Regions from separate parts of the Kitasatospora sp. NPDC059973 genome, predicted to be linked through region 4. Evidence: riboswitches for the same ligand, from Rfam matches in the RefSeq annotation. Region 4 holds a riboswitch; each other region holds the start of a gene.
What was found. Region 4 has a riboswitch for cyclic di-AMP ahead of ACFWA9_RS19410 (M23 family metallopeptidase). Riboswitches for the same ligand answer to the same signal wherever they lie in the genome.

Region 1 (7,234 bases), on a different contig from region 4:
GGCGGCGACGCCGAGGGCGTCGCCGAGCTCCGGCATCAGCTTCGGGGCGATGTCGATCAGGTGCCACTTGATCTGCCGGGCGTCCAGCCGCGGGTAGCGCCGGGCGGCCGCGGTGGTCAGCCGCTGGAGGCAGGCGGCGGTCTCGGTGCCCGCGTAGCCGCCGCCGACCACCACGAACTGGAGCCGGGACTCGCGCTCCCGCTGGTCCAGGGTGGCGGAGGCGAGGTCGAGTTGGGCGATGACGTGGTCGCGGACGTAGGTCGCCTCGGCGAGCGTCTTCATGCCGCGCGCGTAGTCGGTCAGGCCCGGGATGTCGAAGGTGCGGGTCACGCTGCCGGGCGCGAGCACCAGGTAGTCGTACTTCTGCGCGACGACCTCGTCGGTGATCTTGCGGACCACGCAGACCTTCGAACGCGGGTCGACGCCGATCGCGCCGCCGGGGACGATGTGGGTGCGGCGCAGCGTCCGGCGGAGCGAGACCGCGACCGACTGCGGGGTCAGCACCCCGGCCGCCACGTGCGGGAGCAGCGGCAGATAGAGCTGATAGCTGAACGGCGTGACCAGCGAGATCTCCGCCTCCGAGGGCGTGAGCTTGCGTTCGAGCCGGCGAGCGCACTCCAGTCCGGCGAAGCCACCGCCCACGATCAGGATCCGAGCTCGTTCCATCGTTCATCCCTTACAGTGCAGTTCGCAGTTCGTACCGTGCAAGGTCCCCACTACTCTGAGCCACACTCGCACGGCGGAGCGGGCGCTGCCACCGGACGGCGCGGATGGCGCAGGCCCGCGCCGGGCGGGGACGGCACGCGGCGCCCGGTCCGCGCATATGCCCGATAGGCTGTCCGGCGTGCTCCCCGAGGTGACGGCGGTCCGTTATGTGACGCCACTGCGAGAAGGCGGCTCGATGCCGGGCCTGGTCGAGGCCGACGACCGGCGGTTGTACGCCCTGAAATGGGTCGGCGCCGCGCAGGGCCGCAAAGCGCTGGTGGCGGAGGTGCTGGCCGGTGAGCTGGGCCGCCGGCTCGGGCTGCCGGTACCGGAGTTGGTCACCGTGGACCTCGACCCGGTGCTGGCCCGCAGCGAGCCGGACCCGCAGATCCAGGACCAGATGCGGGCCAGCGGCGGCCGCAACCTCGGGATGGCCTTCGTCAGCGGGGCGCTCAACTTCGACCCGCTCTGCTTCGAGGTGGACGCCGGGCTGGCCGGGCAGGTGCTCTGGTTCGACGCCCTGATCGGCAACGTCGACCGCTCGTGGCGCAACCCCAACCTGCTGGTGGCCACCGGCGGGCTGCGGCTGATCGACCACGGCGCCAGCCTGATCTTCCATCACCACTGGGCGGGCGCGGCCGGCTGGATCCGCCGCCCGTACGACGCCTCCGACCACGCGCTGTTGCGCGCGGAGCCCGATCTGGTGGCCGCGGACAAGGCGCTCGCGCCGCTCGCCGAGGCGGCGGTGGAGGCGGCGGTGGCGCGGATCCCGGACGTCTGGCTGGCGGACGAGCCGGGCTTCGACTCGCCCGAGGCGGTGCGCGCCGCGTACCGCTCCCAGCTGACCGGGCGACTGGCCGGTCCGCGTGACTGGCTGCCGGAGGTCTCCGCATGAGCGAGTCCGTGACGCCGGCCCCGCCGGCCGTCGAGCTGCACGACTACGAGTACGCGGTGATCCGGGCGGTGCCCCGGGTCGAGCGCGGCGAGTGCGTCAACGTCGGGGTGCTGCTGTACTGCCGGCAGAGCGCGCACCTGGGCGCCCGGACCCATCTGGACCAGGCCCGGCTGCTGGCGCTCGACCCGGTGGCGGACGTCGCCGGGGTGCGGCGGGCGCTGCACGGGATCGAGGCGGTCTGCGCGGGCGGGCCCGCGGCCGGTCCGGCGGCGGGCGACAGTCCGGGGCAGCGGTTCCGCTGGCTGACGGCGCCGCGCAGTGCCATCGTCCAGCCGGGACCGGTGCACACCGGGCTGACCGGTGACCCGGAGGCCGAGCTGCGGCGGCTCTTCGACCAGCTGGTGCTCTGAGGGCGACCGGTCGGGTGCCCGGGGGCCGTCCGGGGGCCCTTCCGGGGCCGAGCGGTTGACCTGCGGACTTTTGCCCCGGTCAAAGCTTGAGTTGGTGAAGCACTCGGTCGTACGCTGGCCCCATGGGTTCGACAGCGACGACGACCGTACCGACCAACGCCGAGTTGATGGAGGCGTTGGCCGCCGTCGGCGCCGCCTACTTCCAGGACTTCGCGGGAGCCGCGGCCCGGCACGGCCTCTCCTCCTCCCAGGCGAAGGCCCTCGGTGCGGTGCAGGAGCCGGTGCCGATGCGCGCGCTGGCCGGCCGGCTGGGCTGCGACGCCTCCAACGTGACGGGGATCGTCGACCGGCTGGAGTCGCTCGGCCTGGCCAACCGCGAGGCGGCGGCCGGTGACCGGCGGGTCAAGATCGTGGTGATCACCGAGCAGGGCCGCGAGATCCTCGGGCTGATCCGCGGCGAGATGAGCCGTACCCACCAGGCCTTCGAGGCGATGACGGACGAGCAGCGGATCTCGCTGCACTCGATCTGCGCGCAGGTGCTGCCGGTCCTCGCCGGGCGCTCGCCCGGCACGGTGTAGCGGCACGGCGGCACGGCGGCACGGCGGCACGGCAGCACAGCGGTACGGCGATCGGCCGGGGCGGGCGCGGGAGGCGGCAGCGCCCGGTCCGCCGCCGCTCGCGCTGACCTCGGCTGTTAGGCTTGCGAAGCGTGAGCGCGAAGCCCCAGATCCCCAATGTCCTGGCCTCCCGGTACGCCTCGGCGACCCTGGCCCAGCTGTGGTCCCCCGAGCACAAGGTGGTCCTTGAGCGCCACCTGTGGCTCGCCGTCCTGAAGGCCCAGCAGGACCTCGGCGTGGAGGTGCCCGCAGGCGCCGTCGCCGACTACGAGCGGGTGATCGACCAGGTCGACCTCGGTTCGATCGCCGCCCGCGAGCGGGTCACCCGGCACGACGTGAAGGCGCGGATCGAGGAGTTCAGCGACCTCGCCGGCCACGAGCAGATCCACAAGGGCATGACCTCCCGGGACCTGACCGAGAACGTCGAGCAGCTGCAGATCCGCCAGTCGCTGGAGCACGTCCGCGACCGCACGGTCGCCGTGCTGGTCCGCCTGGGCCGGCTCGCCGCCCAGCACTCCGAGCTGGTCATGGCCGGCCGGTCGCACAACGTCGCCGCGCAGGCCACCACCCTGGGCAAGCGCTTCGCGACCGTCGCCGACGAGGTGCTGGTCGCCTTCCGCCGGCTGGAGGAGCTGATCGCCCGCTACCCGCTGCGCGGGATCAAGGGCCCGGTCGGCACCGCCCAGGACATGCTGGACCTGCTCGGCGGCGACACCGACAAGCTCGCCGAGCTGGAGCGCCGGGTGGCCGGTCACCTCGGCTTCGACCACGTGCTGACCAGCGTCGGCCAGGTCTACCCGCGCTCGCTGGACTTCGAGGTGCTCACCGCCCTCGTCCAGCTCTCGGCCGGGCCGTCCAGCCTGGCCAAGACGATCCGCCTGATGGCCGGCCACGAGCTGGTCACCGAGGGGTTCAAGGAGGGCCAGGTCGGCTCCTCCGCGATGCCGCACAAGATGAACACCCGCTCCTGCGAGCGCGTCAACGGCCTGGCCGTCATCCTGCGCGGGTACGCCTCGATGACCGCCGAGCTGGGCGGCGACCAGTGGAACGAGGGCGACGTCTCCTGCTCGGTGGTCCGCCGGGTCGCGCTGCCGGACGCCTTCTTCGCCTTCGACGGCCTGCTGGAGACCTTCCTGACCGTCCTCGACGAGTTCGGCGCCTTCCCCGCCGTGATCGAGGCCGAGCTGGACCGCTACCTGCCGTTCCTGGCCACCACCAAGGTGCTGATGGGCGCGGTGCGGGCGGGCGTCGGCCGGGAGACCGGGCACGAGGTCATCAAGGAGCACGCCGTCGCCTCGGCGCTGGCGATGCGGGCCGGCGCGCGGGAGAACGAGCTGCTGGACCGGCTGGCGGCGGACGCGCGGATCCCGCTGGACCGGGCCGGGCTGGACGCGCTGCTGGCCGACCGGCTCTCCTTCACCGGCGCGGCCGGTGCCCAGGTCGCCGAGGTGGTCCGCCAGGTCGAGGCCGTCGCGGCCGCCTACCCCGAGGCCGCCAAGTACGCCCCGGGCGACATCCTCTGACGTTGCCTCAGGCCTTCGTGGGCCCCGCCGCCGATCCGGTGGCGGGGCCTTCGCCGTGTCCGGCGGCGGCATGGCCCGGATCCAGCGGAGGGGCGGTGCCGCAGGCGTAGGTGCAGTCCGGCTCGGCGACCGGGTGGTCCTCGGGGGCCAGCACGTTGCCCCGGACGGTGGTGAACGCCGTCATCGCGCCGGTGACCAGCAGCCCGGCGCAGATCAGCATCGCGGTCCGGAAGGCGGAGTCCACCGCGGCCGGCACCCGGTAGGCCTCGCCGCTGAGCCCGGCCAGCGCCGGCAGGGCGGCCACCGCGAGCAGCCCGGCCGCGCGGGCGGCGGCGTTGTTGACGCCGCTGGCGATCCCGGCATGCCGGACCTCCACCGCCGCGAGCACCGTCGCGGTCAGCGGCGCGACCAGCAGGACCATCCCGCAGCCCATCACGGTGGCGGCCGGCAGCACGTCCGTCCAGTACGAGGCGTCGGAGCCGATCCGCAGCATCAGCAGGACCCCCGTCGCGCAGAGCAGCGGCCCCACGGTGAGCGGGAGGCGCGGGCCGATCCGCTTGCCGAGCCGGCCGGCCCGGGCGGACAGCGCGAGCATCAGCACGGTGATCGGCAGCAGGGCGAGCCCGGAGACCAGTGGGGAGAAGCCGGAGACGATCTGCAGCTGGACGACCAGGAGGAAGAAGACGCCGCTGAACGCCGCGTAGACGCAGAGGGTGACCAGGTTCACCGCGGTGAACAGGCGGGAGGAGAAGAGGCCGAGCGGCAGCATCGGCTCCGGGACGCGGCGTTCGACCATCACGAAGGCCGTGCCCAGCAGCAGGCCGGCCGCGCCGGACACCCACACCACGGCCGAGAGCCCGTCGCCCGCCGCGGTCAGCGCGTAGGTGACCGAGCCCAGCGCGAACGCGGCCAGCGCCGCGCCGAGGACGTCGAACCGGCCGGTCGCGCTCTCGTCCCGGCTCTCCGGGACGTGCCGGGAGGCAACCGCGACCACCAGGGCGGCGAGCGGGACGTTCAACAGGAAGATCCACCGCCAGCCGGGGCCGTCCACCAGCCAGCCGCCGAGGAACGGGCCGATCGCGGCGGACACCCCGCCGAGGCCGGACCAGAGGCCGACCGCCGCCGAGCGGTCGTCAGGGTGGAACACCGCCTGGAGCATCGCCAGCGAGCCGGGGGTGAGCAGCGCCCCGCCGACGCCCTGCACCGCGCGGGCGGCGACCAGCACCTCGATGGTGGGGGCCGCGGCGCAGGCCGCCGAGGCGGCGGCGAACCAGAGCACGCCGATCAGGAAGACGCGGCGCCGGCCGTAGCGGTCACCGAGCGCGCCGCCGAGCAGGATCAGGCCGGCCAGGGTGAGCAGATAGGCGTTGAGCGTCCATTGCAGGGCGGCGAGCGGAGCGCCGAGATCGGTGCCGATCCGGGGCAGTGCGACGTTGACGACGGTGCCGTCGAGCATCGCCATGCTGGAGCCGAGCACCGTCGCCAGTAGTACCCAGCGGCCCTGCGCGGTGCCCAGGCGCAGGGTGCCGGCCTCGGAGGTGGCCACCGCCTGATCGTGCGCCCCGGGAGGCGACGTGACAAGGGTCACCGGGGGTGTGTCGGCGGATGGCTTTCCGTAGGCGATCGCATGCGTACGGACACCGAAATCGGCGGAGCGTGGTGGATCAGTGGCACGCGGTGAATCGATTGTGCACATACTGTGCAGCCGATCATTCGGAGTGTCACGGCCTTCCCGGTAGTGGTTGTCGATTCAAGAGATCGACATTGCTTCGCCCGGGCGGATGAGTTTTAGTTCAGCGACCGCCCGGCATTGGACCGGGTGGCCACCGGGTGGAACGCCTAGTCCTGCCGCTGCCCGGTGGTACGAACCGAACTCTGTACGGCAGGAGCGGGGGACCCAAAGGTAAGTCGCCGGACCGGAATTCACGGTCCGGCTTGGGGTGAAGCCGCGCTATGCGGCCGGGCAACTCCAGCCCGAACCCGACAGCTCACCTCGCAGGCGTCGGAGAGGACAGTTCGCCATGCCCGCACAGGCTCGTCGTATCACCCTGCCCCGCGCCGCCCGCATCGGCATCGCCACCGCCGTGACCGGCGCCGCTTTCGCCCTCCCGCTGGTGACCACCATCAGCGCCCAGGCCCACACCGCCCCGGCCGCCAAGCCCGCCCAGACCTCCACCTGGACCGGCGCCACCAGCGTCGACGCCGCGCCGGCCGCTGCCGCGCAGCCGGCCGCCGAGGCCGCCAAGCCGGCCGCCGCGCCGGCCGAGGAGAGCTACAAGGTCGTCGGCGGGGACACCCTGTCGAAGATCGCCGACGCCAAGCAGGTCGAGGGTGGCTGGAAGGCCCTCTACGACCACAACCGCTCGGTCGTCGGTGCCAACCCGAACCTCATCTTCCCGGGTCAGCAGCTCGCGCTGGGTGCCAAGGCCGCCGCCGCTCCGGCCGCCGCCGAGGCCGCCAAGCCCGCCGCCCCGGCCGCCAAGCCGCAGGTCTCGCAGGACGCGCAGAAGCCGGCCGCCCAGCACGCCGCCCCGAAGCCGGTCCAGGCCGCCAAGCCCGCCGAGGCCCCGGCCGCCAAGCCGGCCGCCCCCGCCGCGAAGCCGGCCGCTCCGGCCGCCCCCGCGGCGCCGGCCGCCGCGGCCAGCACCTCGGGCTTCGTCGCCCCCCTCGCCAACCCGAAGCTCGGCACCGCCTACGGCGTGGCCGGCTCGATGTGGGCCTCCGGTCACCACACCGGTGCCGACTTCGTCGCCTCCACCGGCACCCCGCTGCGCGCCGTCGGCGCCGGCACCGTGGTGAAGGCCGGCAACGGCGGCGCCTACGGCAACGAGGTCGAGATCAAGCTCGCCGACGGCCACTACGCCGAGTACGCGCACCTGTCCTCGATCGGTGTGAAGATCGGTCAGACCGTCACCGCCGGCCAGCAGATCGGCCTCTCGGGTGCCACCGGCAACGTGACCGGCCCGCACCTGCACTTCGAGATCCGCACCGGCTCGGAGTACGGCTCGGACATCGACCCGATCGCCTACCTGCGGGCGCACGGCGTCTCCCTCTGACCTGAGGTCGGACTTCCGCTGGGTGCGG
Region 2 (7,234 bases), on a different contig from region 4:
CCTGGTCGGCGGCGACCCGCGGGACGGAGACGCCCGCGGCGCGCAGCGCGGCCTGGGTCAGGCCGGAGCAGTCCCAACCGCCGTTGCCGGTACCGCCGTAGACGTAGGCCTGGCCGACCTTCGACTGGGCGAAGGAGACCGCGGCGGCCATGCTGCCGGTGGCGGCCTGGGCCGGCGCCTCGGCCGACGCCTGGGCGGCGGGCTTGGCGGCCGGAGCCTGGGTCTGCGCGGCCGGCTTGGTGGCGGTCGCGGTGGAGCCGTCGGCCTTGCCGGTGGCGCCCGAGGAGCGGTTGAACCAGTCGAAGCCCTGGCCGGACTCGTCCGAGGCCCGGGTCTTCGCGCGGTCGCCCAGGCTCAGGTGCTGGCCCGGGTAGATGACGTGCGGGCCGTCGCCGAGGGTGCCGCGGTTGAGCTCGTAGAGCCGCTCCCAGCCGCCCTGGACGTTGTTCTTGTCGGCGATCGAGGAGAGCCAGTCGCCCGCGACCACGGTGTAGTCGGAGGAGGCCTGCGCGTCCTGGCGGTACTGCTGCCAGTTCCGGCCCTGCGACTGCTGGGCGGAGTCGGCGGCGGCCGGGGTCTCGGCGGCCTTCGGGGCGGCCTTGGGCGCGGCCGGCTTGGCGGCGGGGGCGGGGGTCTGCGCCGGGGCCGGGGCGGCCTTCGGGGCGGCCGGCGTGGCGGCGGTCGCGGTGTCGACGGCGGCCGGGGTGCCGCCCTTGGTCAGACCGGCCTGGACGGAGCAGACGGGCCAGGCGCCGGGGCCCTGGACGGCGAGCACCTTCTCGGCGACCGCGATCTGCTGGTCCTTGGTGGCGAGGTCGGCACGCGCGGCGTAGCTGGTGCCGCCGAACGCCGCCCAGGTGGAGTTGGTGAACTGGAGGCCGCCGTAGAAACCGTTGCCGGTGTTGATGCTCCAGTTGCCGGTGCTCTCGCACTGGGCGACCTTGTCCCAGGTGGCGACCGAGGCGGCCGAGGCGGAGCCGGCGGTGAGGCAGGGGATGGTGAGGCCGATACCGACGACGCCGAGGGTGGCGATCGCTCGGCGGGTGCGGCCGGACAGGCGGGTGCCGTTGGTGGGCAGCATGGTGACGCGGTCCTCTCCCACGCCTGCGAGGTGAGCTGTCGGATTCGGGCTGGAGTTGCCCGGCCGCGCTGTGGACGCGGCTTCACCCCTAGCCCCGAACCGGTACGAACCGGTCCCGGGCGACTTACCTGTGGTTCCCCCGCTCCTGCCGTGGTGCGTTCTGCGCTGCCAGCGCACCCGACGGCAGGACTCGGCGTTGCGGGTGGGCTGGGTCCGTGTGGCCACGAACGGGGAGCACGTTAAGCAGACTTAAGTTCAAACCGCAAACATGTGTGACGGCCATCACGGTTTATGAAGAGCGTGCTAAATGGCTGTCCACCATGATCAGAAATGACCGATTTCGAGCAACGCCCGTCGGAGTCACGGCAACTGCCTATGCTTCAGGGCATCAGGACCGACGCGGCCGTCTGGGGGGAGGGCTTCGCAGCGATGGCCATGGACGAGGGTCCGGAGGCCGGTGCGCCGGCCGAGCGGCCGCGTGGAACGCACCGCCGGGCAAAACACCGCAGAGCGGACATCACGCCCGCAGAGCCCCGAACTCCCCTGCCCCGGCGGACGATGCTGCGCTGGCTCGCCGTCGGCACGGTCTTCGCGGCGGTCGGCGGCGAGGAGGCGCTGCGGCGCTCCCTGGACGGCCGCTCCGCGCCCGTCGCCGCCGCGGAGGACCCCGCCACGGGGCCGGGAGCGGCCGACCCGGCCGCGGGGCACGGGCACGGCGCCGCGTCGCCCCCCGGGACGCCCGGGGGTGCCACCGAGGGCGCCCCCGCCGGAGCCGCCCCCGCACCCACCCCCGACCAGGGCGGCCGCCCCTGGTCGGACCCGGCCGGCTGGGGCGGCCGGGTACCCGGACCGCAGAGCGCCGTCCGGATCACCGACCGGGTGCTGCTCGACACCGACGCCGCGATCGGCTCGCTGCTGGTCGAGCCGGGCGGTGCGCTCACCTTCGCCGCCGACCGCAGCCTCACCCTCGCCGCCGCGGGCAACGTCGAGATCCGCGGCACCCTCGCGCTCGCCCCCGAGGGCGCCGCCGTGCACACCGTGCGCTTCCCCGCCGTCGACGAGCGGCGCTTCCGGGGGGACGGCGTGAAGGTGGTCGACACCGACGTCGGCCTCTGGGTCACCGGCGCCGGGTACCTGCGGCTGGACGGCGCGGCCAAGACCGCCTGGGTGCGCGCCGACCGGGCACTCGCGGCGGGCGACACCACCGTCAGCCTGGCCGCGCCGCCCACCGGTTGGCTGCCCGGCGACGAACTGGCCGTCACCCCGACCGGCCCGCCGGGCGAGGACGGCTTCTCCACCCGCTACGACCTCGCCGTCGTCCGGTCCGTCAGCGGATCCACCGTCACCCTGGAGGCGCCGCTGACGTACGCGCACCCCCGGGTCGCCGCCGGAGGGGGCGTCACGGTCGGCGCCGAGGTGCTCAACCTGACCCGCAGCGTGCGGATCGAGGGCACCGCCGAGGGCCGCGCCCACGTCCACCTCACCACCTCCCGCCGGGCCGACCTGCGGCACGCGGCGCTGCGCTGGGTCGGCCCGCGCACCGACACCGCGGAGTCCTGGAAGGGCCCGGACGGCAGCGCCCCGGTGACCGCCCCGGTGCTCGGCCGGTACGGGCTGCACTTCCACATGCTGGGCGACACCACCCGGGGCACCGTCGTCGAGGGCCTGGTGGTCCGCGACGCGGGGAGCCACGCCTTCGTCCCGCACGCCAGCCACGGCATCACCTTCCGCAGCTGCATCAGCCACGACACCTGGGAGGACGCCTACTGGTGGGACGGCCCGCCGGACACCCGCACCCCGCAGCAGCCCTCCGACGACATCGTCTACGAGTCCTGCGTCGCCTCCCGCACGCGGCTGGAGCCCAACCCGCGGGCCTACCGGCTGACCGGCTTCAACCTCGGCGCCGGCACCGGCGGCAAGGCGCTGGACTGCGTGGCCGTCGGCGTCCAGGGGGCCGACGGCGCCTCCGGCTTCGAGTGGCCGGAGAACAGCGAGGGGGTCTGGACGTTCCAGCGCTGCCTGGCCCACAACAACCTGCGGGACGGCATCTTCGTCTGGCTGAACGCCCAGCAGCACCACGTGGTCACCGAGTTCGCGGCCTACCACAACGGCGGGTGGGGCATCGAGCACGGCGCCTACCTCAACGACTTCGACTACACCGCGAGCGTGCTGTACGGCAACGGCGGCGGGGGAGTGGCGCTGCACTCGCTCGGCCGGGACAAGGGGACCGTCTTCGACGGCCTGCTGATCGACGCCGCCGGGCAGAGCGACTACGGCGTCTCCACCGCGCGCCACGAACTCGCCGGGGAGGCGGTCACCTTCAGCCGCAGCCGGTTCACCGGCCACCGCCGGGCCGGGATCGCCTTCCGGGCCACCCCGGACGGCAGGCCGGACGACATCCTCGTCCTGGACTGCGAGTTCGACGGCAACGAGCTCTGGATGGACCCGGAGTCCGCGCCGCCGAAGAACATCCTGCTGCGCCGGGCGGGGCAGACCGAGGTGCTGCAGGTGCGCAAGGCGGACGGTGGCGGCGGGCGGTCGCCGTGGAACGCCACCGGCGTGCCGGTGGCCGCCTTCGCCGCGCAGTCCCGGCCGGTGCAGCTGCCGGCGCTGCGGCTCAAGGACGCGGCGGCGGCCACCGGCCGGGTGGGCGGGCGGACCTGAGGCCGGGGCCCGCCGGGGCCCGCACCGACGCGCCTCGGACCGGTACGGCGCGGGCCCGTACGGAGAGGGCCGGTGCGGCGGGGACACGGACGGCGGGGGGTACGGCGAGGGCCCGGAGCGGGTGCGCTCCGGGCCCTTCGGCGTTCGTGGTCCGCTACTCGGCGGCGGCCTCCCCGGCCTCCTGGGCAGCGGCCTCCTCGGCGGCGGCCTGCGCGGCGAACGCCTCGGGGGCGACGGCCGGCAGTACGGCGAGGTAGGTGGCGGCGATCAGCTGGCCCACCGTCGGGTAGGCGCCGAGCGGCGCGGCGCTCGGGCAGCCGGTCTCCTCGGCGGCCGTGGCGAGCAGCTCGGAGTCGGCCTCCGGGCCGATCACCAGCGGGGCCAGCGCGGGGCGCTGGGAGCCGGTCTCCTTGAGGTGCGCGACGGCGGCGGCCACCGAGCCGGGCACGTCGAGCGCGGCGGGCACGACCGGCACCGCGAGGCGGGCGGCCAGCAGCACACCGGTGATCCCGGCCGCCGCGGCGGCCTCCTCGCCACCGACGGTGGTGAGGACGACGCCGTCCGCGGCCGTCGCGATGGCGAACAGCCGGGCGCGGTCGGCGCGGGCCAGCCCCGCCTCGGAGAGCCGGACGTGGACGGCCTCGGCGAGCAGCGGGTGCGGGCCGAGGACATCGGTGACGTGGGCGCCGTACTCGGCGGCCAGCGCGTGCAGTTCGGTCAGGAAGCCGTGCGGGCCGGGGACCAGCGGCACCACGACCGGGGCGGGCAGGCCCGACTCGGCGGCGTGCGCCAGCAGTTCGGCGACGGAGAACTCGTCACGGCCGGGCTCGCTCCCGCCCGCGCCGCTGTCGAGGTAACCGGCCGCGGTCTGCACGCCGTTCTGCTCGCTGCGTACGATCGACAGCAGTTCCTCGACCACGGAACGGGACTCCGGCCCGGCGGTCGCGGGCACCGCGAGCACCAGGGCCGGGGATCCGGCCGGGATCTCGGGGCGCTCGGGGCGTCGGTGGCGCCCCCGCGCACGGGAGCCTGGGGTGCGGACGGGCAGTGGCGCGCCCGGGATGGCTGCGGTGCTCATGGCGGAGATCGTAGGACATCCCCCGGCCAACGCTGCAGTCGGCTGCCGTACCGGGAGGGGCGGGGTGCCCGAAATTCGGACATACCGTGATCAATCCCTATGTGGCTACCACTTCTGCCTGAGACGTGACAGGAGGTGCCGCGCGTTGCGGTGGTGGCGCGTGAGATGTCTCACAGCATACGGACGGTCTGACGGAGGGTCACGGCGGTGCGACTCCAGGCGCCCGAAGATCAACATTCAGCGGGTGGCCGCCTACGGGCGGTTATCGGAGTCTTCCCGATTGCCCCGGATATGTCCGCTTACGTTCCCTCGGGTGTCGAGGCGGTGAAGAGTTCCGGTTTGTCGACGAAGGGCCCGTGCACCTGCAACGTCCCGTGCTGATGCACGTGCACTGGAGCTATCATCACGTCAAGTGAGGCGTTGTGCCGGGCCGGTACGGGGCCGGCCCAGTCGTTCGGCTGCGAGCCGGGGCGCCGAGCTGGACGACTACTCCGGAGCTCTTCGGGAGATTTCTATGCACGACAGGTACGACACGTACAACGGGATGGCGGCTGCGGACCTCAAGGACGTGGTCTGGCAGAAGAGCCTCCACAGCAACTCCCAGGGCAACTGCGTCGAGTTCGCCGCGCTCCCGGGGGGCGACGTGGCGATGCGCAACTCGCGCTTTCCCGATGGTCCGGCACTGATCTACACCCGGGCCGAGATCGCGGCGCTGCTGCTGGGCGCCAAGGACGGGGAGTTCGACCACCTGGCGGTCTGACCGTTTCGTCTTCTTCGCCATCGGGGGGCCGTCGTGGGTGCTGACACCACGACGGCCTTTGTCTTCTCCGCCCGGCCGCCCCGTGGTGGGCGTCGTGAGCGGGTGCCGCCGGTGCGGCCGTCGCCCCGGGAGGCTGTCGCCGGGCGATCGCGCGACCGGCTGTCGCCGACCGGTCGCCGTCGGGTCGGGGCTCGCGGGCGGGCCGCCGCGGACCGGGCGCCGCACGTCTGCGGCCAGGAGCGTGCGCGGCCGCGGATCGGGGGCGGTGCCGTCCTCCCGGTGCCGCGCCCCGGGAGTGGTGCCGTCCTCCCGCCGGCCGCGGCGCACGGCTAGGCCGAGCGGCGGTGCCGCCCGCCGAGCTCCGCCAGCGCGCCGGCCTCGGGCTCGAACAGTGCCCAGACCACCTTGCCGCCGCCCAGCGGGTGCCAGCCCCAGGACCGGCTGAACGAGTCCACCAGGTGCAGCCCGCGACCCGATTCGGCGACGAAGTCCGCCTCCCGGGCCACCGGCCCGGTGCTGCTGGGGTCGCTGACGGCGCAGACCACCTGCGGTGCGCGGTGCACCAGGCTTATTCGGATCGGTAGTCGCCCCTCGGGAGCGGGTTGGGTGGGAAAGTCGTAGTCGTCGAGCGCGCCGCCCGTCGCACCGGGGCACGCGCCGATGGCGTGCCGCAGGGCGTTGGTCACCAGTTCCGAGGCCACCAGCGCGACGTCGTCGAACAGTTCGCTCAGTCCCCAGCGCTGAAGAGCGGTCCTGGCGAAGTCGCGCGCGGTTCTGACGGCTTCGTAGCGAGGGGCGAGCGTACAGGTGACCACATGGGGATCGACTGCCAAGGCCGTACCGGTGCTCATGAAGAGCTCCTCCCATAAGGGGGCGGACACGGCTGGACCCGCCGGGGTCATGCCGGTCACCTCCGACTCGCTAGGCCGCGCGGCCGACCCCTCGACCAGTCGCGCGCGCACACGAAGGCCCGGTGGCGCGAGGGCGCTGCCGGGCTGGTGCGCGGAGTCGCGCGTGGGGTCGACGCGGAGCCCGCGGGATTGCCAGGGATGTGCAGGTGCACGTGCACCATCGTCCTCTGCGCTCACTGCAGATGCAAGAGTCGATTCACGTGCAGTCGTTCAAATGGCATATGCAAGCGCCGAATGCACGTGCATCCTGGTGTGAGGAGTGCAGAACTGATAGGAACATCCGTCAGTATCGGCACCGTGAGCGCTCAACTGATGGCAGACTGTGCGCTGTTTGCCCTAGGTGGAGGTTTCGACCGCATGACCACAGTTCAGCCGGGCGGCGGCTCGATGGTCCGCCGGATCCTCCTCGGCTCCCAGCTGCGCCGCCTCCGTGAGGCGCGCGGCATCACCCGCGAGGACGCGGGCTATGCGATCCGCGCCTCCGAGTCGAAGATCAGCCGCATGGAGCTCGGCCGCGTCAGTTTCAAGGAGCGCGACGTCGCCGATCTGCTCAGCCTCTACGGCGTGGACGACGGCGGTGAGCGCGAGGCCCTGCTCGGCCTGGTCCGGGAGGCCAACAAGTCCGGCTGGTGGCACAGCTTCAACGACGTGCTGCCGGGCTGGTTCCAGACCTATGTCGGCCTGGAGGAGGCCGCCGCACTGATCCGCACCTACGAGGTCCAGTTCATCCCCGGCCTGCT
Region 3 (7,234 bases), on a different contig from region 4:
CTGCCGGGCGGGTGGGGGCCGGCGGGTTCGGCGCAGCCGTCTGGAGCACCGCGCCGTTCGTCTGGGCGGAGTGCGGTCCGCGTAGACCGGTCAGGGCTGCGGGGGAGTGCGCTGGTCGTCCCGGCGGCCGTGTGCTGCGGGCCAGGAAGTGCCGCGCTGGCGCGTATCCGGGGCCGGGGCCTGCTGCCGGGCGGGCGGGGAGCGGCTCGGCGGACCGGTACGGGCTGCGCCGTCCCCGGGCCGACCGCTGAGGACCGGGCGGTGCCGCGTTGGCGGGCGTCCGCCCGGCCGGGGGCCGGGTCAGCCGCCGAGTGCCCGGAGGATCGGCTGTCCCAGTGCGCCGAGCCAGCCCGCCAGGGCCGAGAGGGGCCCGAGCAGGCCGGTACCGGCGGCGACGAGTGCGCCGGCCGAGCCGAGCAGGCGGGTGATCCTGGTGAGCCGGCCCGCGACCGCCTCGCGGTCCGGCTCCGGTCGCGCGACCTCCGTGTCCAGCGCGTCGAGCTCGGTCCGGACCTCGGGGGCGACCGCGGGGGGCAGCTGCGCCCGCTCGGCGGCGGAGCGGAGTTCGTCGACCAGCGCGCGGACGTCCTGCCCGGCCGCCGTGAAGTGGCCCGTCTGGCCGCCCCGGACCGTCTGGTCACCGGCGACGTTGTTGATCACGCCGCCCTGCTGGTTGCCGATGTTGAAGACCATGGCGTCCCTCCGGGGAGTCGGTCCTTGGACGCTGGGGAGTCTCAGCGGGGCGGTGGCGCCTGGAGCCGCTGCGCTTCCGCCGACTCGAAGCGCCGCCGACGGGAGGTGGCCACGATGTGCAGGACGATTCCGACGAGGACCAGAACACTGCCGATCGCGGCCGCCCCGAAGCCGATGGCGCCCACCGGCATACCGCCGATCTCCGGGCCGAGGACGTTGGGCACGGTCAGGTCGGGGCTGTCGGTGTTGGCCGCGTCGTTGGTCTCGGCGATGAAGCGGATGATCGCCCAGCCGTAGACCGCGCCGCCGACCACGAAGAGCAGGAAGCCCGCCACCACCAGGTGCCGCGCCCTGGTCCGGGTGGCCGCGATCTCGCGGAAGAAGCTCTCCCGCCGGGCCTGCGTGACGTAGTTGTACTGGTCACCCGCGACGTTGCTGAGGTTGCCCGCCTGCTGCTGCCCCACCTCGAACCCGCGCTCCGCCCCGTACGGCGGTGCCGCCGGGCGGTCGGGCGGCCCGGGCGGTGGCGGGCGGCGGCCCGGCGGGGGCGGCCGCGCCGACGGGTACTGCGGCGGCGGAGGGTACTGGTGTGGTGGGTACTGCTGCTGCTGCTGCGCCGACGGCGGCACGAGCGGACCGCGCAGCCCGCGCGGCTGCTCCTGCGGTTGCCGGTACTCCTGGCGTTCCTGGTACTCCTGGCGGCCCTGGTGCTCCGACGGCTCCGGCTGGAGCGGCAGCGCGGCGGTCCGGGTGACATCGGCGGGCCGCTCCGCCGGGCTCTGCGCCGGGTCCCCCGTGCCGGGGCCGGGAAGGATGGCGGTGTCGGCCTCCCACGGGTCCTCGTAGTGCACCTCGAAGGGGCCGAAGTCCAGGACGTCCCCGGCGTGCAGCTCCTCCTGTCCGTGCACCGGGTGGCCGTTGAGCCGGGTGCCGTTGGTGGAGGCCAGGTCCTCGACGGTGGTGTGACCGGCCGACCGCTGCACCACGGCGTGGCGCCGGCTGACGCCGGGCTCGCCCACCCGGATCTGGCAGGTGGCGTCCCGGCCGACGAGCAGCGGCCGGTCGGTCAGTTCGAAGACCTCGCCCCGGAGCCGGCCGGGGGTGTCGACGACGAGACGGGGTAAGGCTTGTTCCCGCGACGGTGAGCTCATGGCACGGCCTCCTGCCGGGCGGGCTGCTGAACCACCGGCGGCGGCGACACGGTGCGGCGTCCGTCCGCCGGCTCGGGTGCCCTCACCTCCAGTAAAGGCCACCTCGGCGCCCCGGGACAGCCCCAGGGCCCCCCGGGTCGGCCCGCCGTCCGATCGGGGGTCACATGTGAGTGCCGCCGTCGATCCGGATCTCGGTGCCGGTGACGAAGGCGCCGTCGTCCGAGGCCAGCATGGCGATCACGCCGGCCACCGTCTCCGGCCCGGCGAAGCCCTGGCCGAGCGCGGGGGAGAGCTTGGCGAGCAGGCTGAAGTCGGCGTCGGCCGGCAGGCCCGGGTTGTTGGTCATGCCGCTGTCGATGCTGCCCGGGGCGACGCAGACCGCGCGCAGTCCCTGCTTGGCGTACTCCGAGGCGATCGCGTGGGTGAACGACTGGATGCCGCCCTTGGTCGCGGCGTACGCGGCCATGTAGGGGTGCGCGAAGGTCGCGGAGGTGGAGCTGAAGTTCACCACCACGCCCCGCCCACCGGCGAGCAGGGCCGGCAGCGCCTCGCGGGTCATCAGGAAGGTGCCGGTCAGGTTGACCGCGATCAGCGTGTTCCAGAACTCCAGGCTGGTCTCGTGGGTGTGCGAGGAGCGCAGGATGCCGGCCGCGTTGACCAGGACGTCGAGCCCGCCGAGTCCGGCCACCGCCTCGGCCACGCCCGCGCGGACGGCGGCCTCGTCCGAGATGTCCACGACCGAGGTCGTCAACCGGTCGGCGGTCCCGTCACCGGTCGCCCGGTCCAGGGTGACCCTCAGGCCGTCCTCGTTGACGTCGACCGCGACGACCCGCCCGCCCTCGGCGAGGATCCGGTGCACGGTGGCCTGGCCGATGCCCGAGCCGCCGCCGGTGATCAGGACGTTCCGTCCGCTGAAGCGCTCCATGGTGGTTCTCCGTTCGTTCGTGGTCTCGCGACCTCGATTGACACGGTACGCCGAAGTGGCACATCGTGCCAATAAGTCGTGACGGGCCAAAGTGGCACGACGTGCCATGCCGGTTCGGCTCGACGGTCATACCGCTGACCGCCCGGTGCGGAACGCCGCCGAGGCGCGCCCGCGCCACCACGGCACGCCGCGCCACCTGGGCGTGTCACGCCACTTTGACGCGACACGCCACCACGGCACGCCGCGCCATCCGTGCGTGTCACGCCGTCCTGGCACAACACGTCACCCCGACACGTCCCGCCACCTGGGCGTGCCGCGCCACTCCGGCGCGACACGCCTTCCTGGCGCAACACGCCATCCCGGCACGTCGCGCCACCGGGTGCGTCGGTCCGCGTACGCTGAGTGCCGTGATCGGACGCCCCACCCTGAACCAGCGCCGCCGTGACACCACCCGGCTGGAGATCGCCCGTACCGCCGCCGCGCTCTTCGCCGAGCGCGGGGCCGAGGCGACCACCGCCGAGGAGATCGCGCTCGCCTCCGGCATCTCGGTGCGCACCTTCTACCGCTACTTCTCCGTGAAGGAGGACGCCGTCGCCCCGCTGCTGGCGGCCGGCGGCCGGCGGTGGGTGCTGCTCTTCGCGGAGAGCTCGGCCGATCTGCCGGTCCGCGAGGCGCTGGAGCGTTCGGCGGTCGAGTCGCTGACGCCCACCGACACCCCGGGCGTGGAGGCCATGCACTGGACCCGCGACCTGCTGCGCGATCCCCGGCTCGACTCGGTCTGGCAGCGGGTGCACGCCGACTCGGAGGAGCGGCTGCGCGCGGTGCTCACCGCCCGCTGCCCCCGGGGCACCGACGAGCTGGAGATCCGGCTCGCGGCCGCCGCCGCGACCACCGCCATCCGGGTGGCCCTGGAGGAGTGGGCCTTCTCCGACGCCCCCGCCGCCGGGCCCGGTTCGCCCCAGGAACTGGGCGCCCGGTGCATGCGCGAACTGACCGCCGGCCTGCGCCTCTGGAGCAGCGTCAGCTGAGGCGACCTCAGCCCGGCCCACCCGCCACAGCGCCCGTCACTCCGCTCGTGCCAGCCCGCTCTCCCGCGGTCCCGGCACCGCCCCGGCCGCCATACCCGCTGGTCGGCGGGTCCACGGGGGCCCGGCGGACCGCTAGGGTTGTTGATCGCGCCTCGGCGGTGGCTTCCGTGGTGGACGGGGGAACCGGGGCGGCCGTTCCGGTTGTCCTGACAGTTGTCCTGACAACGGGGGCGGGGGAGTTCGAGGCGTGGGAGCAAGTAGGACATGGGTCTGACGAGCCACAAGGTGCTGGCGCTGACCGTATTGATCGCCGTCGTGATGATGGCCGGCACGGTCTGGCTGTGGCCGAGACTGTCGAAGACGACCTGGCAGGCGGTGCTCGGCCGGATCGGCGCGCTGCTCGCCACCCAGCTCACCGTGCTCGCCGCGCTGGGCCTGGTGGCCAACAACTACTTCGCCTTCTACAGCAGTTGGGACGATCTGCTCGGCACCGGCGACAACGGCCCGGTCGTCATCCAGAACAAGGCGGACGCCTCCGGGCGCCTCCAGGTGGAGACCATCGGGCACGCGTCGGTCCAGGGCGGCGGGGCGCTCGGTCGCGACCCCAAGCAGTCCGGCGAGATCCGCGAGGTCCGGATCGACGGCGCCGGCACCCGGCTCTCCACCGACGGGTACGTCTACCTGCCGCCGCAGTACTTCCAGCCGGAGTACGCGCAGAAGCAGTTCCCGGCGGTGATCGTGAGCACCGGCTTCCCCGGGATCGCGAAGAACCTGGTGACCCGGCTGAACTACCCGGGCGCGGCGCTCAAGCTGCTCCAGGAGGGTCGGATGCAGCCGACCGTGATGGTGCTGATGCGCCCCTCGCCCGCACTCCCGCAGGACACCGAGTGCGAGGACATCCCGGGCGGCGCGCAGTCGGAGACGTACTTCACCAAGGACGTCCCGGCCGCGATCCAGGCGACCTACCGGGTCTCCTCGGACCCGCAGGCCTGGGGCTTCATGGGCAACTCGACCGGCGGCTACTGCGCCCTCAAGCTCGCCATGCGGCACCCGGAGGTCTTCCCGACCGCCGTCTCGCTCTCCGGCTACTACCAGGCCGCCGACGACCCGACCACCGGCGACCTCTTCCGGGGCAGCCAGCAGCGTCGCAACGAGGCGGACCTGATGTGGCGGCTGAAGAACCTGCCGCAGCCCGAGGTGTCCGTCCTGCTGGCCGGGACCAGGGAGGGCGACGGCGACTACCGCCGGGACACCGAGGCCTTCGTGGCGGCCGCGCACGCGCCCATGAAGGTCTCCTACAGCATGATGAAGACCGGCGGCCACAACTTCGAGACCTGGAGCAGGCTGCTGCCGTCCTCGCTGGAGTGGCTCTCCCAGCACCTCAAGGTGCCGAGCCACACGGTCTGACCACCGCCGGGCCCGCCCGCCCGGCCAGCACGCCCGGATACCAGCGCGCCCGGCGGCCCCGGACCGGTCTCAGGCCACCGGCTCCAGCGTCCCGGTGTGCAGCTCGCCGACCCGGCCGCCCTCGCCCTCGTACGTCCAGAACGCGCGCACCGTCAGCCTGCCGAGGTCCATCACGTGGCTGACGGTGATGCCGCTCTGCTCGGTCCAGCTGACGAAGTACAGCTCCGGCCCGATCTCGGCGATGTGCAGCGCGACGTCCTCCCACTGGCCCGCCGACTCGCCGAGGCCCTCCCAGCGCAGCCGCTTGCCGTCGGGCGAGTAGGCGTTGCGGAAGGCCGCGCCGTTGTCGACCTGGAAGAGGTAGGTACGGCCGGCGAAGGCGGGCAGGGGCGCGGTCATGGCGGAGCGGGTCCTCGTCTCTCGTCTGTGCGGTACGGCTGGACTCCCAACCTATCCGACCGGCCGACCTTCGCGGCGGACATGCGGGCACCCGGCCACGGAGCGGACACCGGGCCGGCGCCGCGCCCACCCCGGCCGGACCTCCGCCACCCGCTCGCCGGCCCGCCGCCGACCCCCTCGGCCGCCCCGGCCGCCGTCCCGCCCCCGCCCCAGGCCCCGCCCCGCCCCGCCTCCAACTGATCAACTTCCCCGGTGACTTGATCCACTCCGGACGGCTCCCACTGTGAGCTGCGCGACAACACCCCCTGTCGGCTTGTCGACATTCGAGCGGCCTGCCTAGCATGCACGAGTCCGTCTTCGCGGACCCCGCCGTCGGGACGCCGAGTCCTGTCCACCCGCCGGTCGGCAGTCGAGCACCGCAGCGGACGGGAGCGGGGGACCCAGGTCAGTGCCCGGCCCACGCGCCCGCGCGTGCGGACCGAGGCTAGGGGTGAAGCCGCTCCCACAGGCGGCCGGGCAACCTCAGCCCGAACCCGACAGCTCACCTCGCAGGCGTCTACAGAGGACACCGCCATGCAGAAGCCTGCCCGGCGCGCGACGCCGCGCCACGCCCGCCCCTCCCACCGAGGCTGCAAGGCCGCCTTCGCCGCCACCGGAGCGCTCGCCATCAGCGGCGCCGGCCTGCTCGGCGTCCCGGCGCTCACCGGCGCCCAGGCGGCCACCGCGCCGACCGTCACCCAGGACCGGCTCGCCCCGGCCACCATGGTCGCGGGCAAGGCCACCACGGCCGCGCTGACCGTCCACTCCTCGTCCTGCTTCACGGCCAGGACCGTCGGGGTCGGCGTCCGCGACGCGGCCGGGCGCAACCTCGACTTCCCCGGCAACGTCTCCAACGCGCAGATCTGCCCCAGCGGCCTGTCGATCACCACCGGTGCCCGCACCCTGCCCGCCGGGACGTACACCCAGTTCGGCTTCTGGCAGGACCTCGGCGGTGCCTGGCACAACCTGCCCTCGCGCCAGCTCGCGGTCTCCGACGCGACCGTCGCGCCCACCCCGAGCCCGACCGCCACCCCCAAGCCCACCCCGACGCCGACGTCGACGCCCACCCCGACGCCCACCGCGACCGCCACCCCGTCGACCCCGGCCACCGGCGCCCCGGTCGCCGGGAAGTCGCTGACCTGGTCGGACGAGTTCAACGGCCCGATCGCCTACGGTTCGCGCTGGACGGGCGACAAGAGCAGCGCCTACCACTACGGCAACCACAACCCGGACGACAACAAGCTCGACTGGTTGAACAAGAACAACGTCTCGGTGGCCGGCGGCGTTGCCACCTTCACCGCCAAGCCGGGCGCCAACACGCTGGAGAACGGCAAGAAGTCCTGGGACACCGGGCTGCTCACCACCGAGTACTCCAGCGAGGGCTTCCAGGTGAAGACCGGCGACTACGCCGAGACCCGGGTCAAGCTCCCCGCCGGTACGGGCGCCTGGCCGGCCCTGTGGACCTGGAAGAACGGCAACGGGGAGATCGACTCCTTCGAGTACCACCCCGACAACCCGAACCTGCTGGAGCTGACCAACCACGTCAACCCGGGCCACCTGTACTACACCGACGCCAAGGCGATCGCGAAGGA
Region 4 (7,234 bases):
AGCGTCTCCAGCACGTCCAGATCGCGGCGGGGGACGGTGCCCCGGTGGGCGAGGGCGAGGGCGAGCACGCCGATCGGCCGTTCGTCGACGATCATCGGCAGGGCGATCAGCGCGACCATTCCGGTGCCCATGCCGGCATTGCGGTGGGGATAGTCGACGCTGGTGCGCTCCGGACTGAGCAGGTACGGGCGGCGCAGTCGCAGGGCCATCGCGGCGGGCAGCTCGCTCGCCGGATCGATGACGCCGTAGCGCTCGTGGACCCAGTCGGGCAGGCCGTGCGAGGCGGTGAGCCGGAGCATCCCGGCGCTGTCCAGCAGGTAGAGCGCGGAGCCCTCACCGGTGATCCAGCCCGGGCCCTCGGCGAGCACGGTCCCGAGGAGTTCGGCGGCGGTGGTGCAGCCGAGCAGTAACCGGACACAGCGCATCGCGCTGCGCGCGGTGGGGCTGCTGCGCGGGGCCCGGCTCTCGTCCTCGGAGGGGGGAAGCCACGGTGAGGTCAGGTCCATGGGATTTCCCGGCCTTTCCGTCGCCTTGTCGGGCACCCAATTCTTCATACCTCATTTCCGATGCCGGTGAAGGGTGACCCGGACGGCGCACCGGTGCCGGGGTGCGGACGCCGGTCGTGCCCTGCCCGGCCGCTCCGACCGGGTGGTCCGCCGTGGTCCGGCCGGCCCGCCGCGCGGGGTGCGCCGGGTGCGGCGCCCGGCCGGGCGAACTCACGGAGCCCCGGCGCGCGGTGGGGGCGGGGTTCAGGCCCCGGGCCAGTTCCGGAGGCCGCCGGTGAGGAGGGTGATCAGGCGGTCCTGGGTGTCGGAGAGGTTCTCGGCGAGCTGGAACCCGCCGCCGATCGACAGCGAGGCGAAGCCGTGGGCGACCGAGCGGACGGTCCGGGCGGCGTGGACGGCCTCGGAGCCCTCCAGTCCGTAGCCGCGGAGCACCGCGAGGATCACCCCGACCAGCCGGCCGCCCGCCCTGGCCAGGTCGTCGTCCGGCTGCGGGGCCTGCGGCAGCGCGGCGTACCGGTGCGGGTACTCGGTGGCGTAGCCGTGGTAGGCCCGCAGGACGGCGGCGACGGCGTCGTCCCCGCCGCGGCCGACGGCGGCCTCGGCGAGCCGGTCGGCGAGTTCCTCGGTGACCCGGACGGCGATCAGCCGGCGCAGCTCGGCGAGTCCGCCGGTGACGTGCTTGTACAGCGAGGGGGTGGCCACCTGGGCCCGTCCGGCGACGGCGGCCAGGGTGAGGGCCTCGGCGCCCTGTTCGTCGATGAGGGCGAGGGCGTGGTCGACGACCTGCTCGGGGGTCAGTCCGACTCGGGGCATGGTGCGGTCTCCGTGGGCGAGGTAGCGGGCGGGCTCGGGCCGGCTCGGCGAGGAAGGGGCGGGCTCAGGCCAGCTCGGCGAGGAAGGGCAGCAGGGCGTCGGCGGTGGCCTGCGGCCGGTCGGCCATCGGGTAGTGGCCGGAGCCCTCGATCATCACCTTGCGGCCGTTCAGCGCGGCGGCCTGCCGGTCGGCGACCAGCTCGGGGTTCGGGAAGTCGGGGTCCTTGGTGCCCATCAGGACCAGCGCCGGGCAGCTCACGGCGGCGGTCCAGCCGTTCGGCGCGGAGTCCCCGCGCACGTAGCCCCGGGTGGCCTGCTTGCGGCCCGGCATGCGCATCGCGGCGACCAGTCCGTCCACGTAGGCGTCGAAGTCGGCCGGCTTGGGACCGGGGTACGCCATCTTGCGGTGGTAGAGGCCCCAGAACGCGGGCGAGTGCACCAGCAGGACGCCCATCACGCCGAACATCGCGCGCTGCAGCGCGTTCGGCGGCGGGTTCTCGACGAAGGCGTCCACCAGGACGATCCCGGCCACCCGCTCCGGCGCGTCCCCGGCCACCTTGACCACCGTCGCACCGGCGTAGGAGTTGCCGACCAGCGTGGCGCGGTCGATGCCGAGGTGGTCCAGCAGGGCGAGGACGTCGGTGGCGATCGCGGCCGGCGTGTAGTCGTCCCAGGCGATCGAGGACTCGCCGAACCCGCGCAGGTCCAGGGTGATCACCCGGTGGCCCGCGGCCACCAGCAGCGGGCGCAGGTGCCGGTACGCGGCACGGCTGTCGAGCATCCCGGGGAGCAGGACGAGGGGGGCGCCGTCGCCCTGCTCGGTGTCGTCGAAGGCCAGCCGGCCGCCGGGGAGGTCGAGGTACTGGGTGCTGGGGGTGAAGGTGCCGGGCATGGGGGCCTCCTCGGTCCGCGGGGACGGGCTGTCGGCGTTGCGCCGATAGCCATAAAGCTAAGGCTAATAGCCTTAGCCGTCAAGCCCTCGACCGGCCGGACCCCGGGGTGGCCCCGGTGCCGCGGCTCAGACCCCCTCCACCTTGAACGGGTCGTGCTCGGCGAGCAGCTTCTCCAGTCGCGCCTGGTCCACCCGGGTGACGATCTCGTTGGTCTCCTGCCGGTCCCGGATCACCTTGGCCAGGGTGAAGGCGGAGGTGACGGTGTAGAGCAGGCCGACCGCGAGGAAGGCGCGGGTCCAGCCGCCGACCGGCAGATAGGCGATGCCGACGGCGAGGGCGCCGCCGGAGAGGGCGAAGGAGAGGACGGCCTGGAGGTGGTACGCGGCCGTGGTGCGTGACTGCATCGGTGCGTTCATGGCGCCAGGATGGCCGCGCCGGGAGCGCCGCACATGAGTAGGAGTACTCAAGTGGGGGGCCGTTCGTTGACGTCCCCTCACGTTCGGTAGTGTCAGGTGCCGCCGATCCGCCCAAATCGCCCATCAGGTCACGTACCGTCCGGGTAGTATCCGGCTGTCCCGAACGGACGGCTTGGAATCAGAGGCTCCTAGGATTAACGTTTGATAACGCAGCGCGGTTCGTAACGCCGTACCCAGACGGCACCGTGCGCCGTCGCCTAATCCCGCCGGCCGGCCTCCGGGCAGGCCAGGGAGCCGGGGAACCATGTTCCTTGGGGTGAATCGGCCGGGCCCAGGCCCAGCCGTAGGAGACCTTCCTGCTCCGAACCCGTCAGCTAACCCGGTAGGCGCGAAGGAAGGAAAGGAGCGCGCCTCCGTGGCGTCGTCGCACTCTCCGGCACACCTGCCCGGCTCCCCCGCCGGCACCCAGCTGCTCGACCACCCCTGGCCGCCCGCCCACCCGGGCGAGTTCGGCGGGTCCGGCGTCGAGACCGGGCCGCAGGCCCCCGACAGCAACCGGCACCGGATGCCCCGTCAGACCCGCGGCACCGCCCCGCTGCTCGGCGTCACCGCCGTGGCCGCCACCCTCGGTGCGACCGGCTTCGCCTCCGCCACCCCGGCCGCCGCCCCCGCCGTCGAGGTCCCGGACGAGACCCCGGTCGCGCTCGCCGCGGACCCGGGCCTCGCGCTCGCCGCCCGGATCCAGCAGCAGGCGGACAGCCAGCGCACCGCCGCCGAGGAGGGCGCCCGCCTGCAGGCCGCCAAGGAGGCCGAGGTCAAGCGCGCGGCCCAGCAGCAGGAGGCCAAGCGGGCCGCCGAGGAGGCCGAGAAGGCCAAGCTCGCCGCCATCGAGCTGCCGGTGCGCGACTACCACCTCTCGGCCCACTACGGCCAGAGCGCCTCCTACTGGGCCCACCTGCACACCGGCCTGGACTTCGCCGCCGACACCGGCACCCCGGTCTACGCGGTCGGCCAGGGCACCATCACCTCGGCCGGCTGGGCCGGGTCGTACGGCTACCGGATCGTCGAGACGCTGCCCGACGGCACCGAGATCTGGTACTGCCACCTCTCCTCGATCATCAAGGGCTCCGGCAAGGTCGTCCCCGGGCAGCAGCTCGGCAAGGTGGGGGCCACCGGCAACGTCACCGGCCCGCACCTGCACCTGGAGGTCCGCCCCGGCGGCGGTGCCCCGGTCGACCCGGAGAGCTGGTTCGAGCAGCGCGGCGTGACCCCCTGACCGGCGTCGCCTCCTGACAGCCCGCCGCGGTGCCCCGGTCGTCGTCACGACGGCCGGGGCACCGTCGCGTCTCAGGCCCCGGCGGCCGCGCCGGTCCCGCCCGGCCGGTCGGCGGACCCGTGCCCGTGCCCGGGCGCGTAGCCGTACTCGTCCCCGTAGTCGTCCCCGTACTCGTCCCCGGGCTCGTCGTCCCCGTACTCCCCGGCGTCCTCCGCCTCGCCGGGTGCCCCGGGCAGCTGCGCCAGGTACGCGTCGATCTCCTCCTGGCCCGGCTCCGGGGCCAGCTCCGGGAACTCCTCCACCAGCAGCCGCGGCAGCCCCGGCACCGTCCACTCGCCGAAGAGGTCCAGCGCGGCCTCGACGGCGGCCTCCTCGAACGCCCCGAAGTCCCCGGCCAGCTCCTCGGGCATCGGCCGGCCCTGCGCGGTGAGCTCCTCCAGGTTGCGGTAGCTGCGCCGCATCAGCCCCTGCTCCAGCAGCCGCCGGGCACCGTCGGTGGCCATCCCGACGCTGAGCGGCCGGGCGCCGTCCCAGCCCCCGTCGTCCACCGGGTCCAGCGCGCCCGTCGCCTCCAGCCGCTCGTAGGCGGCCGCCCGGTCTTCCGGCGCCAGCTCCCGGAACGCCTCCAGCCAGGCCCGGACCGCCGCCCCGTCGGCCGGGTCCACCCCGTCCGCCCGCAGCAGCAGCGTGTACAGCCGGGGCCAGGTCACCAGGTCGGCGCGGCGCAGCAGCCCGGCGGCCACCTCGCCCTGCCACTCGGCCTCCGCGTGCAGCCGCTCCTGCCGCTTGGCGTTCAGCCGCTTCGCCGCCCGCTGGTGGTCGATCAGCAGCCGCACCGCGGCGCCGTACGCCAGCGGGTCCTGCTCCGGCTCGGGCTGGACGTACAGGTAGAGCCGCTCGTACAGCAGTTGTTCCACGGCGTCCGAGGTCAGCTCCGGCCAGCCGTCACGCATCCTGCCCTCACCCAGCTCCAGCAGCGCCAGCACCGCCCGCACCGGCGCCTCGGCCACCGGCGGGTGGCCGTGCGCCTGCGCCCAGGCGAGCAGTTCGGCGGCTTTGGTGCGCGGGGCGAGCCGCAGGTCTTCTTCTTCCATGTCACGTAAGGTAACCGGAAAGCCCGGGTAGGGTCGGCAGGCATGGTCCCCGTCCGACTCACCGGCCCCCGCCTGGCCATCCGCGAGTTCCACCACAGCGCCGCCGACGTCGACGCCCTGTACGCGGTGTTCGGCGACCGGGAGGCCACCCGCTACCTCCCGTTCGAGCCGCGTGACCGCGAGGACTGCGCCGACCAGATCGAGCAGTACCTGGAGGAGGCGCAGCAGGACGAGCGGACGGTCTACCGGCTGGCCGTCACCCGCCGCGCCGACGCGGACGCCCCGTCCCGCGCCGTCCCGATCGGCAACGCCGCCCTCACGCTCGGCGGCCACCGCAGCGCCGACCTCGGCTACGCGCTGCGCCCCGACACCTGGGGCAACGGCTACGCGGGCGAGATCACCGGGCTGCTCTGCGACTTCGCCTTCGGCCCGCTCGGGCTGCACCGGCTGGTCGCCCGGGTGGACGTGGAGAACACGGCCTCGGTCCGGGTGCTCATCCGGGCCGGCTTCCGCCTGGAGGGCCGGATCCGGCACGACGCGCACCTGCGCGGCGGCTGGCGCGACTCCTTCCAGTACTCGCTGCTCGCCCACGAGTGGCCCCGGGTGGGGGGTTAACCCCCGGCCCGCTTCGCGGGGGAGCCGGATGTCCGCCCGGCCCGGCCTTTGACAGGGTTGTGACGTCAGCCCGGCACGCCACCGAGAAGGACCCGAGGGCCATGAGCAGCAGCCTCAGCACGCAGCGCAGCGAGTACGACCGCGACGACGCGGTACGGCGCACCGAGGAGCCGCCGTACGCCTGGCGGGCGCCGTTCTCGTCCTACTACTACCGGGAGCTCGGCTTCACCCTCACCGCGGTGCCGGTGGCCCTCGCCGGGTTCGCCTTCGCCGTCACGCTGTTCGCCTTCGGTGTCGGCACTCTCGTCACCGTGCTCGGCATGCCGGTGCTGGCCGCTCTGACCGCCGGGGCCCGGGGTTTCGGCCGGCTGGAGCGGGCCCGGGTCCGCGGCATGCTGGCGCTGGACGTGCCCGGCCCGAAGCCGGTCCGGGCGCGCCGGCCGGGCAGCTGGGGTGCGATCACCGCGCGGCTGGTGGACGCGGCGGGCTGGAAGGCCGTGCTCTACCAGGTGGTGATGCTCCCGTGGGCGCTCTTCAGCTTCGTGATGTCGCTGACGTTCCTGCTGGTCGGCTGGACGCTGGCGCTCTACCCGCTCTACCACTGGGTCTACCCGAAGTACGTCGGCTGGCGGGGCTTCCGGGTGTTCGACTACTACGACGGCAACGGCGTCGAGCACGTCTACTACGTCGAGGGGCCGCTGCAGATCGCCGGGCTCTCGCTGCTGGGCTTCGTGTTCGTCTTCCTGACCCCGCAGCTGGTGCGCGGCCTGACCAACGTCAACCGGCTCGCCGCCCGGGCTCTGCTCGGCCGCTGACCGGTCCACCCGCCGCCCCACCGCCCGGCCCCACCAGCCCCACCGGCCCCGCCCCGCCCCGGACGCTCCGGGGTGCGGGCGGGGCCGGCCCGTGGTCCGATGACCGCATGGCCGCCCCGACCGACCTCGCCGCCGACGTCCCGGTCACCTCCCGCCCGCTGGACGAGTACTGCGCGCTGTTCGACCTGACCCGGGCCGGGCTCGCGGCCCTCCCCGGGCCGGTCCTCGACTGCCCGGGCGGCGCCGCCGGGCTCGCGGCCGAGGCACGCGAGCTGGGCTGCCGGGTGATCGCCACCGATCCCGCGTACGCCTGGCCGGCCCCCGAGCTCGCGGCCCGCGCGCTGGCCGCCCGCGCCGCCATGGCGGCCGCGATGGCCGCCCGCCCCGAGCTGTACCCGGCGTCCCACCACCGCCCGGCCGACCGCTACCTGCGCAGCTGGGACCGGGCCCGCCGGCTGTTCGCCGCGGACGCCGCCGCCCACCCGCAGCGGTACGTGGCCGCCGCGCTGCCCCGGCTGCCGTTCGCGGACGACACCTTCGCGCTCACCCTCAGCGGGTTCCTGCTGTTCGTCTACCCCGAACTCTTCGGCCCCGAGCAGCAGTTGGCCGCGCTGACCGAGCTGGTCCGGGTGACCGCCCCCGGCGGCGAGGTCCGGGTCCACCCGCTGAACGACGCCGCGGGCCGGCGCTGCCGGCACCTCGACGGGCTGCGCCGCGCGCTGGGCGAGCGCCGGATCGCCAGCGAGGTCCGCCCGCTCCCGGCCGGTGCGGGGCGCCTCGGCCGGGTCCTCGTCCTGCGCGCCGCC

Region 1: another riboswitch for cyclic di-AMP. It lies ahead of ACFWA9_RS28225 (peptidoglycan DD-metalloendopeptidase family protein); the one in region 4 lies ahead of ACFWA9_RS19410 (M23 family metallopeptidase).
Region 2: another riboswitch for cyclic di-AMP. It lies ahead of ACFWA9_RS25450 (transglycosylase family protein); the one in region 4 lies ahead of ACFWA9_RS19410 (M23 family metallopeptidase).
Region 3: another riboswitch for cyclic di-AMP. It lies ahead of ACFWA9_RS08200 (hypothetical protein); the one in region 4 lies ahead of ACFWA9_RS19410 (M23 family metallopeptidase).

The regions. Positions count from the first base shown of each region.
Region 1 covers NZ_JBHWUI010000125.1:123-7,356, reverse strand. Annotated here, with positions in the region: gene ACFWA9_RS28255 (NAD(P)/FAD-dependent oxidoreductase) at 1-666, opposite strand, end outside; gene ACFWA9_RS28250 (HipA family kinase) at 845-1,600, shown strand; gene ACFWA9_RS28245 (DUF3037 domain-containing protein) at 1,597-2,010, shown strand; gene ACFWA9_RS28240 (MarR family transcriptional regulator) at 2,133-2,588, shown strand; gene purB (adenylosuccinate lyase) at 2,720-4,150, shown strand; gene ACFWA9_RS28230 (MFS transporter) at 4,158-5,696, opposite strand; cyclic di-AMP (ydaO/yuaA leader) riboswitch at 6,007-6,167, shown strand; gene ACFWA9_RS28225 (peptidoglycan DD-metalloendopeptidase family protein) at 6,172-7,206, shown strand.
Region 2 covers NZ_JBHWUI010000102.1:13,790-21,023, forward strand. Annotated here, with positions in the region: gene ACFWA9_RS25450 (transglycosylase family protein) at 1-1,102, opposite strand, end outside; cyclic di-AMP (ydaO/yuaA leader) riboswitch at 1,089-1,247, opposite strand; gene ACFWA9_RS25455 (hypothetical protein) at 1,640-3,745, shown strand; gene ACFWA9_RS25460 (hypothetical protein) at 3,900-4,823, opposite strand; gene ACFWA9_RS25465 (DUF397 domain-containing protein) at 5,338-5,583, shown strand; gene ACFWA9_RS25470 (ATP-binding protein) at 5,913-6,434, opposite strand; gene ACFWA9_RS25475 (helix-turn-helix transcriptional regulator) at 6,852-7,234, shown strand, end outside.
Region 3 covers NZ_JBHWUI010000019.1:25,917-33,150, forward strand. Annotated here, with positions in the region: gene ACFWA9_RS08170 (hypothetical protein) at 301-693, opposite strand; gene ACFWA9_RS08175 (FHA domain-containing protein) at 735-1,844, opposite strand; gene ACFWA9_RS08180 (SDR family NAD(P)-dependent oxidoreductase) at 2,005-2,769, opposite strand; gene ACFWA9_RS08185 (TetR family transcriptional regulator) at 3,177-3,797, shown strand; gene ACFWA9_RS08190 (alpha/beta hydrolase-fold protein) at 4,062-5,204, shown strand; gene ACFWA9_RS08195 (hypothetical protein) at 5,274-5,603, opposite strand; cyclic di-AMP (ydaO/yuaA leader) riboswitch at 6,049-6,172, shown strand; gene ACFWA9_RS08200 (hypothetical protein) at 6,177-7,234, shown strand, end outside.
Region 4 covers NZ_JBHWUI010000066.1:10,810-18,043, forward strand. Annotated here, with positions in the region: gene ACFWA9_RS19390 (SpoIIE family protein phosphatase) at 1-506, opposite strand, end outside; gene ACFWA9_RS19395 (TetR/AcrR family transcriptional regulator) at 750-1,319, opposite strand; gene ACFWA9_RS19400 (alpha/beta fold hydrolase) at 1,384-2,211, opposite strand; gene ACFWA9_RS19405 (YiaA/YiaB family inner membrane protein) at 2,338-2,628, opposite strand; cyclic di-AMP (ydaO/yuaA leader) riboswitch at 2,873-3,031, shown strand; gene ACFWA9_RS19410 (M23 family metallopeptidase) at 3,044-3,904, shown strand; gene ACFWA9_RS19415 (hypothetical protein) at 3,976-4,998, opposite strand; gene ACFWA9_RS19420 (GNAT family N-acetyltransferase) at 5,041-5,613, shown strand; gene ACFWA9_RS19425 (sensor domain-containing protein) at 5,715-6,428, shown strand; gene ACFWA9_RS19430 (class I SAM-dependent methyltransferase) at 6,536-7,234, shown strand, end outside.